Regions from separate parts of the Kitasatospora sp. NPDC059462 genome, predicted to be linked through region 4. Evidence: riboswitches for the same ligand, from Rfam matches in the RefSeq annotation. Region 4 holds a riboswitch; each other region holds the start of a gene.
What was found. Region 4 has a riboswitch for cobalamin ahead of ACFXAM_RS11275 (ribonucleoside-diphosphate reductase subunit alpha). Riboswitches for the same ligand answer to the same signal wherever they lie in the genome.
Positions count from the first base shown of each region.

Region 1: it holds a riboswitch for cobalamin, as region 4 does, so the genes downstream of both, ACFXAM_RS05295 (cobalamin biosynthesis protein) here and ACFXAM_RS11275 (ribonucleoside-diphosphate reductase subunit alpha) in region 4, are expected to answer to the same signal.
Region 2: it holds a riboswitch for cobalamin, as region 4 does, so the genes downstream of both, metE (5-methyltetrahydropteroyltriglutamate--homocysteine S-methyltransferase) here and ACFXAM_RS11275 (ribonucleoside-diphosphate reductase subunit alpha) in region 4, are expected to answer to the same signal.
Region 3: it holds a riboswitch for cobalamin, as region 4 does, so the genes downstream of both, ACFXAM_RS33945 (ABC transporter substrate-binding protein) here and ACFXAM_RS11275 (ribonucleoside-diphosphate reductase subunit alpha) in region 4, are expected to answer to the same signal.

Region 1 covers NZ_JBHYUU010000011.1:23,823-28,025, reverse strand. The annotation lists gene ACFXAM_RS05305 (hypothetical protein) at 1-542, opposite strand, end outside; gene ACFXAM_RS05300 (alpha/beta hydrolase family protein) at 704-1,819, opposite strand; cobalamin riboswitch at 1,999-2,211, shown strand; gene ACFXAM_RS05295 (cobalamin biosynthesis protein) at 2,245-3,231, shown strand; gene ACFXAM_RS05290 (cobyric acid synthase) at 3,228-4,203, shown strand, end outside.
Region 2 covers NZ_JBHYUU010000174.1:7,360-11,562, reverse strand. The annotation lists gene ACFXAM_RS31190 (cytochrome P450) at 35-1,276, opposite strand; cobalamin riboswitch at 1,502-1,738, shown strand; gene metE (5-methyltetrahydropteroyltriglutamate--homocysteine S-methyltransferase) at 1,884-4,199, shown strand.
Region 3 covers NZ_JBHYUU010000220.1:1,951-6,153, reverse strand. The annotation lists gene ACFXAM_RS33955 (maleylpyruvate isomerase N-terminal domain-containing protein) at 1-299, opposite strand, end outside; gene ACFXAM_RS33950 (hypothetical protein) at 1,826-2,203, opposite strand; cobalamin riboswitch at 2,209-2,414, shown strand; gene ACFXAM_RS33945 (ABC transporter substrate-binding protein) at 2,632-3,480, shown strand; gene ACFXAM_RS33940 (FecCD family ABC transporter permease) at 3,477-4,203, shown strand, end outside.
Region 4 covers NZ_JBHYUU010000030.1:16,423-20,625, forward strand. The annotation lists gene ACFXAM_RS11270 (ribonucleotide-diphosphate reductase subunit beta) at 1-154, opposite strand, end outside; gene ACFXAM_RS11275 (ribonucleoside-diphosphate reductase subunit alpha) at 154-2,559, opposite strand; cobalamin riboswitch at 2,740-2,880, opposite strand; gene ACFXAM_RS11280 (hypothetical protein) at 3,208-4,140, shown strand.

The DNA.
Region 1 (4,203 bases), on a different contig from region 4:
GGAGCGAGCAGCGTCCAGGCGTCGAACAGGGCCGACCAGCCGCGGACCACCGCCTCGTCGTCGTGTTCCCAGGCGTGCAGGCGCCAGCCGGGGCCGGCACCGCCGTCCCGGGCCTCGACCAGGCCGACCAGCAGGGCCTGGCCCCACGCCTTGGCGGCGGCGCCCACCGTCATGGCGAGGGCGCGGCCGGCGGCGCGGGCGTCGTCGGGGAGCAGCTCGCCGCGCTTGTCGACCTCGTCGAGTTCGCCGGCCCAGCGGGCGATCCGGACGGCGTCGACCAGCATGCGGCGGGCCAGCGGGGCGAGTTCGGCGGGGGCGGGGAAGCCCTCCGGCACGGGGACCCGGCCACGGCCGGGTGCGGGGGCGGGGCCTCGTCGGCGGGGTACGCCCGGGGCCCCCGGCCTGGCGCCGGCGGGGCGGTGGGCCGTTCCGGGGAGACGGGTCACCGTCGCACCGGTACCGATCGTCGGCGGGAGCGGGGCATCACGGTCGCGCGGATTCCGAGACGTCACGTCGAGCAGTCTTCCCCTTGTACCGGCCATCTGTCACATCCGGTTGTCCGCGCGGGGCGGGCGGGGGGCGCGGGGGCTCGACAAGATCGGGCAACAGAGGCCAAACCGACTGGCCTGATCTTTGTGGCGGGTCCATGCCACGAAGAACGGGTGCGCCGCGGAATTCCGCGCGAGGGGGGGATCGGAACGGCTCAGCAGAACGGAGTGAGCCAGCGGCGCAGGGTCTCGGCGTAGCGGTCGGGGGCGGTGTTCCAGAGCGCGGCGTGATCACCCCCGGGAAAGGCCTGGAGGTTGACCACGTCCGGTCGGCGGCGGGCGAGGCGCTCGGCCGCCGCGAACGGGGCCACCGGGTCGTCCGGGCCGTGCAGCACCAGGGTCGGCACCCGCAGGTCGGTCCCCTCGGCGATGCGGGCGAAGTCGGCCAGATCCACGCCGGTGCGGCCCTGCGCCGCGAGCGCGCCCAGTTCGGCGGCCGCCCCCCGGAAGCCGGAGCGGGCGGCGTCCCGGCGGGCGGTGGCCGGCCAGTCCAGCACCGGCGAGTCCAGGACCAGGCTGCTGATCGAGGGGGCGAGGTCCGAGCGGGCGGCGGTCTGCAGGGCCATCGTGGCGCCGAGCGACCAGCCGTGGAGCACCACCCGGCCCGCGCCGGCGTCCAGGGCGGTGCGCACCGCCGCCTCGACGTCCCGCCACTCGGTCTCGCCGAAGTGGCCGAGGCCGTCCGGGGAGGCCGGGGCCCCGGCGTCGCCGCGGTAGGTGACGACCAGGGCGGGCAGGCCGAGGCGCTGCAGCTCGGGGAGGACGGGCAGGGCCTGGGTGCGGTCGGCGTCCGGGCCGTGCACCAGGACCACCCAGGTGCCGCGCTTGCCGTCCAGCCGCCACGCGGGCATCGCGCCGAGTTCGCCCTCGACGGCGGTCTCGGCGAACGGCAGCCCGAGCGCCCGGCCCGGGTCGCCGAGGTGGACCCGGGGGGTGAAGCGGACCTCGGTGCCGGGAGCGAGGGTGCCCCGGTCCGCGCGCACCAGCCGGCGGGTGACCCCCTTCTCGTCACTGTGCAGGACCTCCTCGACGACCGCGTGGCCGTCCTCGCCCCACTCGACGGCCCAGCGGCCGGGGCGCTCGCTCACCGGCGTGCGGGTGAAGGTGACCCGCCCCGCGCCGAGGGCCTGGACGAGCACCGGGCCGGTCCGGACGCGGGCGGCCCCGGCCGGGCGGACCATCCGCTCGGACGCCCGGCGGCCGATCACCAGGACGGCGGCCCCGGTGCCGACGGCGGCGGCCGCCACGGTGGCCGCGATTCCCCAACGCATACTCGCTCCCCGGTGCTCGGTGTCTGGCTCGGTCTCCGGTCTCGCTGTCCCGACCCACCCTCAGTCCACTCGCGCGGGCGGGGGGAGGCCAGCAGGACACGGCCGTACGGGTAGTTCCGGGAGGAAAATCACATGGCTGCGGCGGGGCGGCCCGGCGTGTGACCAACACCCCCGACGACCTCGGTTGACTCCCGGTTCGGGCCCATGATGGGATCCTTCAGCCAATACGGAGGCATGCAGAGGAAGCCGGTGCGAGTCCGGCGCGGTCCCGCCACTGTCACCGGGGAGCACGACCGGAACACGCCACGGCGGGCCGTCAGAAGCCGCTGGAAGGCCCGGGAGGTGCGTTCGACCCGGAAGCCAGGAGACTCTCGCCCCCGGTTCGTCGATCCAGGGCGCGGACCCTGAGTGAGGACACGCACGCGATGCTGCGCCCTGCCGTGCGCCCGTTGACCCGGGCCGCCGCCTTCGGCGCCGGCGCGGTGGCCGGGTACCTGGCCGACGCCCGGTTCGCCGACCCGCGCCGCGGCCACCCGGTGGCCGGCTTCGGCACCGCCGCCGCCCGGCTGGAACGCCTGCTCTGGCGCGACCACCGCGCCGTCGGCACCGCCTTCACCGCCCTGGCCGTGGGCACCGTCGCGGCCGGTGCCCTCGCCGCCGACCGGCTGCTGGCCCGCCGCCCGCCCGCCCGGGCCGCCCTCGCCGCCGCCGCGACCTGGACGGTGCTCGGCGGCACCTCGCTGACCCGGGAGGCCCGCACCATCGGCCGTTCGCTGGCGGCCGGCGACCTGACGGCGGCCCGGGAGCGGCTGCCGCACCTGTGCGGACGCGACCCGAGCGCGCTGGACGAGCAGCAGCTGGCCCGCGCGGTCGTCGAGTCGGTGGCCGAGAACACCGCCGACGCCGTGGTCAACGCCCTGGTCTGGGGCGGCCTCGCGGGCACCCCGGGCCTGCTGGCGTTCCGCGCGGTGAACACCCTGGACGCGATGGTCGGTCACCGCTCGCCCCGCTACGCCCGGTTCGGCTGGGCCTCGGCGCGGCTGGACGACGTGGCGGGCTGGCCCGGCGCGCGGCTGACCGCGCTGCTGACGGTGGCCGCCGCCCCCGAACCGCGCACCGCCTGGCGGGTCTGGCGGCGCGACGGCTCGGCGCACCCCAGCCCGAACGCCGGTCAGGCCGAGTCGGCGTTCGCCGGCGCGGTGGGCGTGCGCCTCGGCGGGACGCTGCACTACGGCGAGCGGGTGGAGCACCGCCCCGTGCTGGGCGGGGAGCTGCGGCCGGTCGGGGTGGACGACATCGAACGGGCCTGTGTGCTCTCCCGGCGGGTGAGCGCGCTGGCCCTGGGTACGACGGTCGCCGGGCACCTGCTGCTCCGGGCGGCCCTGGGCGGGATGCGGAGGAGTGGGGCATGAGCAAGGCGCTGCTGGTCGCCGGGACGACCTCGGACGCCGGCAAGAGCGTGGTCACCGCGGGCATCTGCCGCTGGCTGGCCCGGCAGGGTGTCGCGGTCGCGCCGTTCAAGGCGCAGAACATGTCGCTGAACTCCTTCGTCACCGCCGACGGCGCCGAGATCGGCCGCGCGCAGGCGATGCAGGCGCAGGCGGCCCGGGTGGAGCCGGAGGCGGCGATGAACCCGGTGCTGCTCAAGCCCGGGGCCGACGGCCGCAGCCAGGTGGTGCTGCTGGGCCGGCCGGTCGCCGAGGTCGGCGCGATGGACTACCGCGAGCGCAAGCCGGTGCTGCTGGAACGCGCCCTGGAGTGCCTGGCGGACCTGCGCCGGCGCTTCGACGTGGTGGTCTGCGAGGGCGCGGGATCGCCCGCCGAGATCAACCTGCGCGACCGCGACATCGCCAACATGGGCCTGGCCACCGCCGCCGGCCTGCCGGTCGTGGTGGTCGGCGACATCGACCGCGGCGGGGTGTTCGCGGCGATGTACGGGACGCTGGCGCTGTTGTCGGCCGAGGACCAGCGGCATGTGGCGGGCTGGTTCGTCAACAAGTTCCGCGGCGACGCGCGGCTGCTCGCGCCGGGCCTGGAGATGCTGCGCGAGCTGACCGGCCGTCCGGTGCTCGGCACCCTGCCGATGCTGGCGGACCTGTGGCTGGACGCCGAGGACTCGCTCGACCTGTCCACCGTCGTCGACCGGACGGCCGCGCGCGGCCCGCTCGGCGCGGACGTGCTGCGGGTGGCCGTGCTGCGCTTCCCCCGGCTGTCCAACTTCACCGACCTGGACGCGCTCGCCCAGGAGCCCGGCGTGCTGGTCCGCTGGGCCACCCGCCCGGAGGAACTGGCCGACGCCGACCTCGTCGTGCTGCCCGGTACCCGGGCCACCGTCGCGGACCTCGCCTGGCTGCGCGAACGCGGCCTGGAGCCGGTGCTGAGGG
Region 2 (4,203 bases), on a different contig from region 4:
CACCGGCCGCCGCAGGCGGGGGACGGGACGGGGCCTAGCCGGCGGCCGGGCTGAGCCGGACCGGCAGGGACCGCAGGGCGTTCACGATGAACGACTCCTGCGGGAGCAGCCCCTCCGGCGGCAGCGCGAGTTCGACGTCGGGGAAGGCGCCGAACAGGGCGCTCAGCGCCTCCTCGGCCTCCATCGTGCCGAGCACCGCGCCCAAGCAGTAGTGCCGGCCGTGGCCGAAGGCCAGATGGGTCTTGTCGGACCGGGTGAGGTCGAACTCCTCCGGCCGGTCGGGGTGCAGGGCCGGATCCCGCCCGGCCGCGCCGAAGGCGAACAGGACCGGCTCGCCGGCCCGGATCAGCACGCCCTCGCCGAGGTCGATGTCCGCGGCGGCGAAGTACATCGGCAGGTGCATCACCGGCGCCTCCAGGCGCAGCGACTCCTCGATGGCGTCGCGCCAGGTCGCCGCGCCGGAGCGGATCAGCGCCAGCTGCCCGGGGTGCGAGAGCAGCAGCGCCACCGTGTGGTCGATGAGGTTGACGGCGGTCTCCGACCCGGCGCCGATCATCAGGATCAGGGTGGAGACCAGCTCCGACTCGCTGAGCCGGGACCCGTGGGCGTCACGGGTGGCGATCAGCTCGCTGGTCATGTCGTCGCCCGGCGCCGCCCGCTTGGTGGCGGCGAGGCGGGCCATGGCGGCGAACAGGTCGTCGAGGACGCCCTTGGCGTGCTCGGGGGTGGCGTCGGTCGCCAGGACGCCGTCCACCACCCGGCGCACCTCCGCCCGCTGCTCCTCGGGGACGCCGAACAGGTCGCAGATCAGCGTGGTCGGCAACGGGTAGGAGAGGCCGGTGTGCAGGTCGACGGTCGCGCCGGGCGCGGCGCCGCGCAGCGCGTCGACCAGGGCGGCGGCGATCGCCCGCACCCGGGGCCGCAGCGCCTCCACCCGGCGCGGGCCGAACGAGGGCGCGGTGAGGGTGCGCAGCCGGAGGTGGTCCGCACCGTCGCTGGTGAACATCGACTCCACCGCGACCCAGCTGGCCAGCGGCCAGTCGGGGCCGACCCGGCCGTCGATCCAGTCGGGCCAGTGGTGGCGGGCGTTCTTGGCGAGCCGGGGGTCGGTGAGCAGCTTCCGGGCGACGTCGGCCCGGGTCACCGACCAGGCCTGGACGCGGCCGGGGAGCTCGACCCGGACGGCTGGGCCGTGGGAGCGCAGATGGGCGGCCTCGGCGTGCAGGGCGGTGCCGCGGGTGTCGAGGACGTGGGTGTAGGGGCAGCGGGGTTCCATGGGCCCTCCTGGAAGGGGAGCGGCGGTCGGAAACGGTCGGCCGATGGTGACCGTACGACCGACCGGGCGGCGGCGGAAGGGCGCTTGTCACCGTGCCGCGCGCCCGGGGGCGCCGCCCCCGAGGGCCGGGCACCACGCGTTCGCCCGTCCCGGCCGGCTCCGGACGCCCCGGACGCGGTACGGGGGGCGTCACGGAATTCCGTGACGGGGCCGCCGTCCTGCGTCTACGCTGACCGTGCAGCTGGTTCGCCCTGCCCGCCAGGCAGGCGCGTCGTAAGAGGGAACCCGGTGACGCCTTTCGACTGGCCAGTCCGGGACTGCCCCGCAGCGGTGAGCGGGAACGACCGCCGTCATACGCACTGGGCCCGAGCGGCCCGGGAAGCGACGGCCAGTAGGTGTCCGCCCTTTCGGGGGCGGGCGTGCCCGCGAGTCCGAAGACCTGCCCGCTGTCCGCGCGCGACCGATCGCGCGCGGCCATCCCGGTGACCTCGTGGGCGGGTCGGCGTGCACACGGAGCCGCGTAGGCGCCTCCGTCCGGTACGTCATCCCTTCGCGCCCTCGTCCCGTCACCGGGCACCGAGGATCAAGACTCGCGAAGGAGAGTCCCTTGACAGCGAAGTCCGCAGCCGCGGCCACCCTGGCCACCGTCCACGGCTACCCCCGGCAGGGCCGGAACCGGGAGCTCAAGAAGGCGGTCGAGGGCTACTGGAAGGGCACCGTCACCGCCGACGCCCTGCACGCCACCGCCGCCCGACTGCGCCGGGAGAACTGGACGCAGCTCGCCGGGGCGGGCGTGCGCGAACTCCCCACCGGCGACTTCTCGCTCTACGACCACGTGCTCGACACCACCGTCGCCGTCGGCGCCGTCCCCGCCCGCCACCGGGCCGCCGTCGACGCCGACCCGCTCGACGGCTACTTCGCCATGGCGCGCGGCACCCAGGACGCCGCGCCGCTGGAGATGACCAAGTGGTTCGACACCAACTACCACTACCTCGTCCCCGAACTGGGGCCGGACACCGCCTTCACCGCCAACTCCGGCAAGGCGGTCGGCGAACTCGCCGAGGCGCTCGCCGCCGGCCACGAGGCCCGCCCGGTGCTGGTGGGCCCGGTCACCTACCTGCTGCTGGCCGAGCCCGCCCCCGGCGTCGCGGAGGACTTCCGGCCGCTCACCCTGCTGGACCGGCTGCTGCCCGTCTACGCCGAACTCCTCGCCGACCTGCACGCGGCCGGCGCGGACTGGGTGCAGCTGGACGAGCCCGCGCTCGTCCAGGACCGCACCCCGGCCGAACTGAACGCCGTCGCCCGCGCCTACCGCGAGCTCGGCGCCCGCACCGACCGGCCGAAGCTGCTGGTCGCGAGCTACTTCGACCGCCTCGGCGAGGCGCTTCCGGTGCTGGCCGCGGCGCCCGTGGAGGGGCTGGCACTGGACTTCACCGGGCCGGCCGCCGCCAATCTGGACGACCTCGCCGCCGCCGGCGGACTGCCCGGCAAGCGCCTGGTCGCGGGCGTCGTCGACGGCCGCAACATCTGGATCAACGACCTGGAGGCCTCGCTCGCCACCCTGGCCACCCTGCTCGGCCTGGCCGGCCACGTGGACGTGGCGCCGTCCTGCTCCCTGCTGCACGTGCCGGTCGACGCCACCGCCGAGCGGGACCTCGACCCGCAGCTCGCCCGCTGGCTCGCCTTCGCCCGGCAGAAGGCCGAGGAGACCGCGCTGCTCGCGCGCGGCCTGCGCGAGGGCACCGGCGCGATCGCCGCCGAACTCGCCGCCAACCGCGCCCACCTGGCCTCCCGGGCCGCCTCCCCGATCACCCGCGACCCCGCCGTGCGCGCCCGCACCGCCGCCGTCACCGCCGAGGACGCCCGCCGCACCCCGGCCCACCCCGGGCGCGCCGGGGCCCAGCGCGCCCGGCTCGGCCTTCCGCTGCTGCCCACCACCACGATCGGCTCCTTCCCGCAGACCGCCGAACTGCGGGCCGCCCGCGCCGACCTCACCGCCGGGCGGACCGACGCCGCCGCCTACCGGGCGCGGATGGAGGCCGAGGTCCGCGAGGTGATCGCCTTCCAGGAGAAGGCCGGGCTGGACGTCCTGGTGCACGGCGAGCCCGAACGCAACGACATGGTCCAGTACTTCGCCGAACAGCTCACCGGCTTCCTCGCCACCCGGCACGGCTGGGTGCAGTCCTACGGCACCCGCTACGTCCGCCCGCCGGTCCTTGCCGGGGACGTCTCCCGCCCGGGCCCGATGACGGTCGACTGGTTCCGCTACGCCCAGGGCCTCACCGACCGCCCGGTCAAGGGCATGCTCACCGGCCCGGTCACCATGCTCGCGTGGTCCTTCGTCCGCGACGACCAGCCGCTCGCCGACACCGCCCGCCAGGTCGCCCTGGCCCTGCGCGACGAGGTCGCCGACCTGGAGGCCGCCGGCGCCGCCGTCGTCCAGGTCGACGAACCCGCCCTGCGTGAGACCCTGCCGCTGCGCGCCGACGGCCGACCGGCCTACCTGGACTGGGCGACGGAGGCGTTCCGCCTCGCCACCTCCGGCGTCCGCGCCGACACCCAGATCCACACCCACATGTGCTACGCCGAGTTCGGCGCGATCATGACGGCCATCGACGACCTCGACGCGGACGTCATCTCCCTGGAGGCCACCCGCTCCCACATGCGGGTCGCCGGCGAACTCGCCGCCGCCGGGTACCCGCGCGAGGTCGGCCCCGGCGTGTGGGACATCCACTCCTCGCGCGTACCGAGCGCCGACGAGGCCGAGCGGCTGCTGCGCACCGGCCTGGCCGCGATCCCCGCCGAGCGGCTCTGGGTCAACCCCGACTGCGGCCTGAAGACCCGCGGCTGGCCGGAGACCCGCGCCTCCCTGGAGAACCTGGTCACCGCCGCCCGCCGCCTGCGCGGGGAACTCACGGGCTGACGCG
Region 3 (4,203 bases), on a different contig from region 4:
AGCATGAGCTCGGTCGACTCGGCGAGCCAGGCGTCCAGGGCCTCCCGGTCGCGGGGCGCGGTCGGGGCGCCCTTCGGGTCCGTCCTCGCCGGGGGCTCGGCACCCGGGCCCGCCGCGACGACGGCGGCCTGACGGCGGCGGCCGTCGCCGAGGTGCTGCGCCAGTTCGCGCAGCGTCCACTCCGGGCAGCCGGGGACCTGGACGTCGAGGTCGGGGGCGGACGCGATCGCGGCGCGGAACGCGGCCGAGCGGTCCTCGATCAGCCGCAGGACCTCGGGGAACTCCAAGATTTTTTGCACGACGGTTGTGTATCACGGGGCTCCGGCCGCCGGACAGCGAGTTTGTCGGAGCCCGGTCAGAGGCCGCGGCTGCCCGGCCGGGCGGCGCGGTGCCTTGCCGTGCCGTGCCGTGCCGTGCCGTGCCGACGGGCGGTGACCCTGGTCGGCGGATGGGTGTGCCCGCATCCGGTGGCGGGCCGAGGGTCGGCATGCCGAGGTCGGCCGACGTCGGACCGGTCCGGCGGGATGCGGCTCGGCGCCGTTTGCACAGCACCAGGACACACCGGTCGAGTGCGTGGAAATCCGGTGGGCGGGAAAGGCCGTCCGGCAGGAAAACCGATCACATCCCCATGCCGATGACCGCCCGGCGTAGTCCCCGCGAGCTCCTCCCGCATCTCAGGAGAACCGGGAACGGGTGGCCGCCGATGACGGAGGTCGCCGCAGATCGACCCACCGTCAGCGAGTCAATGGCGGTCCGCCGGCGAGCCGCTGGTACGACGTCCCCGGACCCATCGGACACCGTGTCAGCTTCTCGGGTTCGGTCGATTCCCCAGAGGGATCTCCTTGCTCGCGCGGCCTTCTCAGGCGTGTTCACATGAGTATTGCGCCCCGGCCACCGCCATGTGCGGTGTACGAACGGGATCGGAATTCGAGGAACTCACGGAGGATGGATTGCGACGGAAACACCTGACCCTGCTGCGGAACGTCGCCCTGCCGGTGCTGGCCGCCACACTGCTGACCGGATTCGTGACACCCCAGGCGGAGGCCGGTGACGAGACCGACCACCGGTGAGGGGGCGGCTGCCCGCACAGCTGCTCGTCCGGGAAGCCGGGCCCTCCGGGACCTCCCGGACCTCAGGGCCCGGCAGGACCGCAGGGACCGGCCGGTCCGGTCGGCCCTGTCGGACCTGCGGGGCCGACCCTCCCGACCCAGATCATCCAGACGACCCACACCCTGACCTCCGGACTCAACACGGGAACCACGGCCTGTCCGGCAGGTACCGTCATCACGGGCGGTGGGCTGCGGACGCCCCTCGGCGGCAACAACCTCACGGTCCAGCTGTACGAGTCCTACCCGTCCGCCGCGAACATGTGGACGGTGTCCTTCAACAACTCGGCAAGCACCAGCGGCTCCTACATGGTCTACGCCGTCTGTCTGCCGGTGACGTGACCCGGGCGGAACCCCTTCTGACGCCAAGTCGCCTTCGGCCCGCCGGCGCACCGTTCGGGTGAGCTCGGCGGGCCTCGGCGATCCGCGTCCGGCGGTGAACGGGTCGAGCGCGCCGCGTGCGGCCGCTCGGCCGGCAGGGGCGGACCCCTGCCGCTCAACGGCACCTTACGGAGCCGTCCGCCTGCTCCCACCGCCGGCGGTCGCGACCGTCCCGCCCCCGACGGACACCGCGCCGCGCTGCCACGACAACGACCCGGCCGACGATCTCGCCCGGCGGGTGCGGCCCGCACCGCGGCCCGCGACGTCACCACCCTCCCCTGGCCCCCGGCACCGGCCACCACCGAGGGCGCGCACGTCGTGGCCGCGCGCTGCGTCCGTCATGGGCTTCCGCCGTCCGCTGCGTCGAGTGCCGCGGCGCGGGCGAGGAGTCCGTCACGGCCGACGGCGTCGCCGGCCGCCGAGGCGACGACCGTCCGGGCCCGGCCGCGCTCGACGATCCGGCGCATGGTCCGCCCGGGATCCGCGAGGGCCGTCGTCGAGACGAGGACGAGGTCCGCCGCGTGGGCGAGCGGCTCGTGGCGGGTGTTGACGCCGTCCCGGTTGTGCAGGTCGGTGGAGAGCGTCAGGCCGGCCTCGCGCAGCAGCGGCAGCGCGAAGGCGCGCGGAGGGGGTGGTCGGCACGTGGGCGTGGGGGCGCTGCGCGGCCGGCGCCCGGGCGGTGTCCTCGGGCAGCCGGTCGGCACCGACCTGACCACGCCTGATACCTTGCCATCGCCGTGGTGTTCGGGAAACCGGTTCGAGTCCGGTGCGGCCCTCGCCACTGTTGCCGCGGAGTACCGCGGCCCTCGCTGACCGGCTCCGCCAGCGGTCAGGGCCACTGGGACGGCTCGAAGAGCCCCCCGGGAAGGTCGGCTGCGGTGCGTCGATGCGGAAGCCAGGAGACCGGCCACGGCGCGACATGTTCCACGAGGGTTTTGGAGAACACGTGCCCCGCGCTTTGCCGTACCCGTTTGCGTCCATACGTTCCGCACGCCCCGCAGGTCGGGTACGTGCCGGCCGGGCGGTCGCGGCCGTCCTGTTCACCGGCGTGCTCGGCGCCTGCACGGGCGCCCCCGCGCCCGTCGCGTCCACGGCGACGGGCGGAAGCGCTGCGCCGGTCAGCCTGGTCAACTGCGGGACGACCGTGACGGCCGGCGCCCCGCCCGAGCGGCTGGTGACGCTCAACCAGGGGGCCACCGAGGTCGCCCTGGCCCTCGGCCTGGAGTCCCGGATGGCCGGTACCGCCTACCTCGACAACGCCGTCCCGGAGAAATGGAAGGCGGCCTACGACTCCGTTCCGGTGCTCTCCGAGGACTACCCGACGAAGGAGAAGCTCCTCGCGGCCCGTCCCGACTTCCTGTACGCCTCCTACTCCAGCGCGTTCACCGACAAGGTCGCGGGAAGCCGGGAGGAACTGCGCGGCCAGGGCATGCCGTCGTACCTGTCCCCGTTCGGCTGCGCGGACAAGAGCCAGGTGCCGCCGACGACCTGGCAGGCGATGTGGGGCGAACTGAACGACGTCGCCAGGGTGTTCGGCGTCCCGGAGCGGGCGGCCGCGCTCCAGCGGCAGCAGGAGGACCAGCTGGCCGGGTTCAGGGCGACGGCCGCGGGCAAGGACCTGAAGGTCCTGTGGTTCGACTCGGACACCAAGGCGCCGTACGTCGGCGCCGGCCACGGCGGGCCGCAGCTGGTGCTCGACGCCGTGGGCGCCCGCAACGTCTTCGCGGACCTGCCCGGCAGCTGGCAGAGCGTGAGCTGGGAGAAGGTCGTCGCCGCGGATCCGGACGCCATCGTGCTCGCGGACGCCGACTGGGACACCGCCCGGTCCAAGATCGACTACCTGGAGAACGACCCGGTGCTGAGCAGGCTCACCGCCGTGCAGCGCAAGGCCTTCGTGGTGGTGCCGTTCTCGGAGTCGACGCCCGGCGTGCTGCTCGCCGACGGCGCCGCCCGGGTGTCGGCCGGGCTGGGCCTGCTGCGCCCGGGTTCATGACCGCCGCACCCCGCCCCGCCGTGCGGCCCGCCGGTCCGGGCCGCACGGCGGCGGCCCTGGCCGTCGCCGCCGCCCTGCTCCTGACCACCGTGCTCCTCGGTCTGGCCGTCGGCTCGCAGCACGAGCCGGTCCGGACGGTGTTCGAGGTCGTGGTGCGCCGTCTCGGACTGGGCGACCCGCCCGTGACGCTGCTGGACGACCAGATCGTCTGGCAGCTGCGGCTGCCCCGGGTCCTGGGAGCGGCCGCCACCGGCGCCGGACTCGCGGTCTGCGGCGCCGTGCTGCAGACCCTCACCGGCAACGACCTGGCCGATCCCTTCCTGCTCGGGATCTCGGACGGGGCCGCCGCCGGCGCCGTCACCGTGATCGTCCTCGGCGTCGGCGTGTCCGGCGCCGTGGGCACCGGCGCGGTGGCGGTCGCCGCGTTCGCCGGTGCCCTGCTCGCGGCCGTCGTCGTGCTGGCCCTGGCCGCCGCGCGCACCCGGACGCTGCCGACCACCCGGACCGTGCTCGCCGGCATCGCCGTGGGCCAGATGTGCGGGGCCTACACCTCGTTCGTCGTGCTGGTCCTCGGGGACCGCAACGCGGCGCGCGGCGTCATGGAGTGGACGCTGGGCTCGGTCGCCGGCGTGCGGTGGCCCACCGCCGTCCTCCTGACCGCGGTCGCGCTGATCGGCATCACGGTCCTCGCCTCCTCGGCCCGCGACCTGGACGCCTTCGCCT
Region 4 (4,203 bases):
GGTCGGCGACGTCCGAGTGAAGGTCCACCTCCTCCACCGTCCAGGTGTTCTTGATGGCGTCGCGGTACCGGTCGTAGAACGACGGGTAACGCATCGGGCGCAGCGTCAGCTCGAAGCCGGGGTCGAGCAGCATCTTGCGGTCTTCGGAGCTCATTACTGGCAGGCCTCGCAGGACTCGGGGTTCTCCAGGGAGCAGGCCAGCGCGGCCTCTTCCTCCGGGGTGAGGGTCGGGGTGTTCACGGGCACCGGGGCGGCGGTGCGGGCGGTGCCGGACGCGGCCTGGGCGATCCGGGTGGCCGGGCGCGAGCGCAGGTAGTAGGTGGTCTTCAGACCGACCTTCCAGGCGTACGCGTACATCGAGCTGAGCTTGCCGATGGTCGGCGCGGCCATGAAGAGGTTCAGCGACTGGCTCTGGTCGATGTACGGCATGCGGGCCGCGGCCAGGTCGATCAGCGCGCGCTGCGGCAGCTCCCAGGCGGTGCGGTACAGCGAGCGGATCTCCGCGGGCAGCCAGCCGAGCTCCTGGACCGAGCCGTTGGCGTCGCGCAGCGCGTCGCGGGTCTGCTGGTCCCAGACGCCGAGCTCCTTGAGGTCGCGCACCAGGTACGGGTTGACCTGGAGGAACTCGCCGGAGAGCGTCTCGCGCTTGAACAGGTTGGACACCTGCGGCTCGATGCACTCGTACACACCGGCGATGGACGCGATGGTCGCGGTCGGCGCGATCGCGAGCAGCAGCGAGTTGCGCAGGCCGGTGACGGCGATCCGCTCGCGCAGCGCGGTCCAGCGATCGGCCCACTCGGGGGTGGCCGAGCCGAAGTGGTCGATGTGCAGCTCGCCGCGGGCGGCGCGGGTCTCGCCGTACGCCTCGTGGCGGCCCAGCTGCTCGGCCAGGTCGGCGGAGCGCTCGTAGGCGGTGAGCATGATGCGCTCGGCGATGAGCGTGGAGAGCGTCCTGGCCTCGGCGGAGTCGAAGTCGATCCGCAGCTGGAAGAAGACGTCCTGGAGGCCCATCACGCCGAGGCCCACCGGCCGCCAGCGGGAGTTGGAGGCGCCGGCCTCGGGGGTCGGGTAGAAGTTGATGTCCACCACGCGGTCGAGGAAGGTGACGGCGGTGCGCACGGTGGCGTCCAGCCGCTCCCAGTCCATCGCGCCCAGCAGGTCGCCGGCCGACGCGCCGGCGGCGACGTGGGCGCCGAGGTTGACCGAGCCGAGGTTGCAGACGGCGGTCTCGGAGTCGTCGGTGACCTCCAGGATCTCCGTGCAGAGGTTGGAGGAGTGGACGGTGCGGCCCGGCAGCGCGGTCTGGTTGGCGGCGCGGTTGGAGGCGTCCTTGAAGGTCATCCAGCCGTTGCCGGTCTGCGCGAGGGTGCGCATCATCCGGGCGTAGAGGGTCTGCGCGGGGATGGTGCGCACGGCCTTGCCGGCCAGTTCGGCCTTGCGGTAGGCCTCGTCGAACTCCTCGCCCCACAGGTCGACCAGCTCGGGGACGTCGGCGGGGGAGAACAGCGACCAGTCGGCGTTGGCGTTGACCCGGCGCATGAACTCGTCCGGGATCCAGTGCGCCAGGTTCAGGTTGTGGGTGCGGCGCGCCTCCTCACCGGTGTTGTCGCGGAGCTCCAGGAACTCCTCGATGTCGGCATGCCAGGTCTCCAGGTAGACGCAGGCCGCGCCCTTGCGGCGGCCGCCCTGGTTGACGGCGGCGACCGAGGAGTCGAGGGTGCGCAGGAACGGCACGATGCCGTTGGACTTGCCGTTGGTGCCGCGGATCAGCGAGCCGCGCGAGCGGATCCGGGAGTAGGACAGGCCGATGCCGCCGGCGTGCTTGGACAGCCGGGCGATCTGCGCGTAGCGCGAGTAGATCGAGTCCAGGTTGTCCAGCGGGGAGTCCAGCAGGTAGCAGCTGGACATCTGGGGGTGGCGGGTGCCGGAGTTGAAGAGGGTCGGCGAGGAGGTCAGGTACTCCAGCCGGCTCATCAGGCGGTACAGCTCGGCGACCTCGGCGACCGACTGCTCGGTGTCGCCGACCGCCAGGCCACAGGCGACGCGGAGCAGGAAGTGCTGCGGGGTCTCGACGACCTTGCGGGTGATCGGGTGGCGCAGCAGGTAGCGGGACTGCACGGTGCGCAGGCCGAAGTACTCGAAGCGGTCGTCGCCCCGGGGGTCGACCAGGGCGTCCAGGGCGGCGGTGTGCTTGGCGACGAAGTCGGCGGTGGTGTCGCCGATCAGGCCCTCGGCGTGGCCGACCGCGATCGAGGTGGAGAACGAGACCACGCCCTGGCTCGCCGCCTCGTCCACGATCTCCAGCGCGAGCAGGCGGGCCGCGAGCTTGGAGTACTGCGGGTCCTCGGCGATCATCGACGCGGCGGCGTCGACGGCCAGCCCGCGCAGCTCGGCGAAGTCCGAGCCGGCGTGGCGGCCGCGGAGCGCGGCGGCGGCGACATGGCCGGGGTCGACCTGGGGGAGGTCGGTGCTGCGGTCGGTCAGGAGGCGCAGGAGCGCACCGCCGGGGTCGGAGACCGTCGGGTCGGCGGGGGCGGAGCTGGAACCCTGGGCGGGCAGGGTGGCTGAGGCAGCGGTGGTCAAGGCGCTCTCTCCTGGCGGCGGTCGACGGCGGTGGCTCGGGCCGGGCCGTTCGGGGCAGGGGAGATCGCCGTGCGGCCCGGAGGCGTCGCACGCGTGTCGTCCCCGGCCCGCCCGCGAGGCCCGGAAGGTGGTGCTGGTGCCATGGCCCCTGCGGGGAGGCGTCGGCACGCCGTCGGCAGGTACTCGGACTCGCGGCGCCCTTCGGGGGCGGCCGCACACCGCTGCGGGGCAGTCCCGGACTCGCACCGGGTTCCCCTGCGTCGACAGCAGGGACGAGCATACATCTAGTGGTGCTCGCTGGATGCGACACCACATGTTGTGCAGCGTGGCGTGTTGCTCCGATGACCGGTGGTACCGGGGAGGGGCCTTGGGGCGCCCGCGCGGGGTCCGTTGCGAAACGGATTGGTCACCGGGACGGTCCCTCGTCCGGTGCATGCCCTACGATCTCGGCACATGAGCGAGGGAACGGGCGCTCCGGGGGACTGGGCCGGTAGGGCCGTGCCGCCGGGGCAGGGTCAGCAGCCTGGTGTGCCGGGTCAGGTGCCGCAGCCGGGGCGGCCGCCGGTGCCGCCGCCCGGCGGGTTCGGGCCGCCTGCGACGCCGTACGTGCAACCGGGGGCGGGGGTGCCGCCGCAGGCCCAGCCGCCGGTGGCGCCGCACGTGCCGTCCGGCGCGGTGCCGTACCCGCAGCCGGGGCCCCCGCAGGGTGCCCAGCCGCCGCAGCCGCCGGCCGGACCGCAGCCGGGACCGCAGCCCGCGCCCCCGTTCGCCGGGTGGCCGCAGCAGGGCGCCCAGCCGCCGCAGCCGTCGCCCCCGAACGAGCCGGACTGGAACGCGATGGCGGACCGGCACGCCGACGAGTCGCGCCGCCGCAAGCGGCTGTGGATCGGCGCGGTGGTCGTCGCCGCCGTGCTGGTCGGCGGGATCGTCGGGGCCGGGGTGTGGATCAACGGCCGTGACAAGGGCGACGACCCGAAGCCGGCCGCGAGCGGGACCACCACCGGTACCCCGTCCGCCACGGCCACGCCCACCGAGCAGGCGGTGGCGGTGATCTCCGACGCCGCCACCGACAAGCTGCCGGTCGACGCGGCGACGCTGTTCCCCGATCAGACCCGGACCATCGACGGCAAGGTGTGGACCCGTCAGGTGACCGGTTCGACCGCTCCCTGCTCCAAGGCCACCACCGGCGGACTCGGCCTCGCGCTCGGCGACGACACCTGCCGCTCGCTGGTCCGCGCGACCTACGTCAGTGGCGAGAGCGCCGTCACGGTCGGGGTCGCGGTCTTCGACAACAAGGCGGGCGCGGACCGGGCGATCGGCCGCCACGCGGGCCTGATCCAGGGTCTGTCCGGCACCGGTGTCCCGATGTTCTGCGTGACCGACAAGTCCGGCTGCACCGAGACCCACGCGTCGATCGGGCGCTTCGGCTACTTCACGGTGGCCGGTTCGCTGAAGCAGGGGACGGACCAGAGCGACCAGCTCGCGACGGCCGCCGCCGGAGCGCTGGCGGAGCGTACGAAGGACGTCCTGCTGGCCCGGGGATCCCACGCCGGCTGACCCCCGGCGGGGAGGGGACGGCCCGCGGAGGGCGGCCCGGGGCGGTCGGATAGGATGACCGCC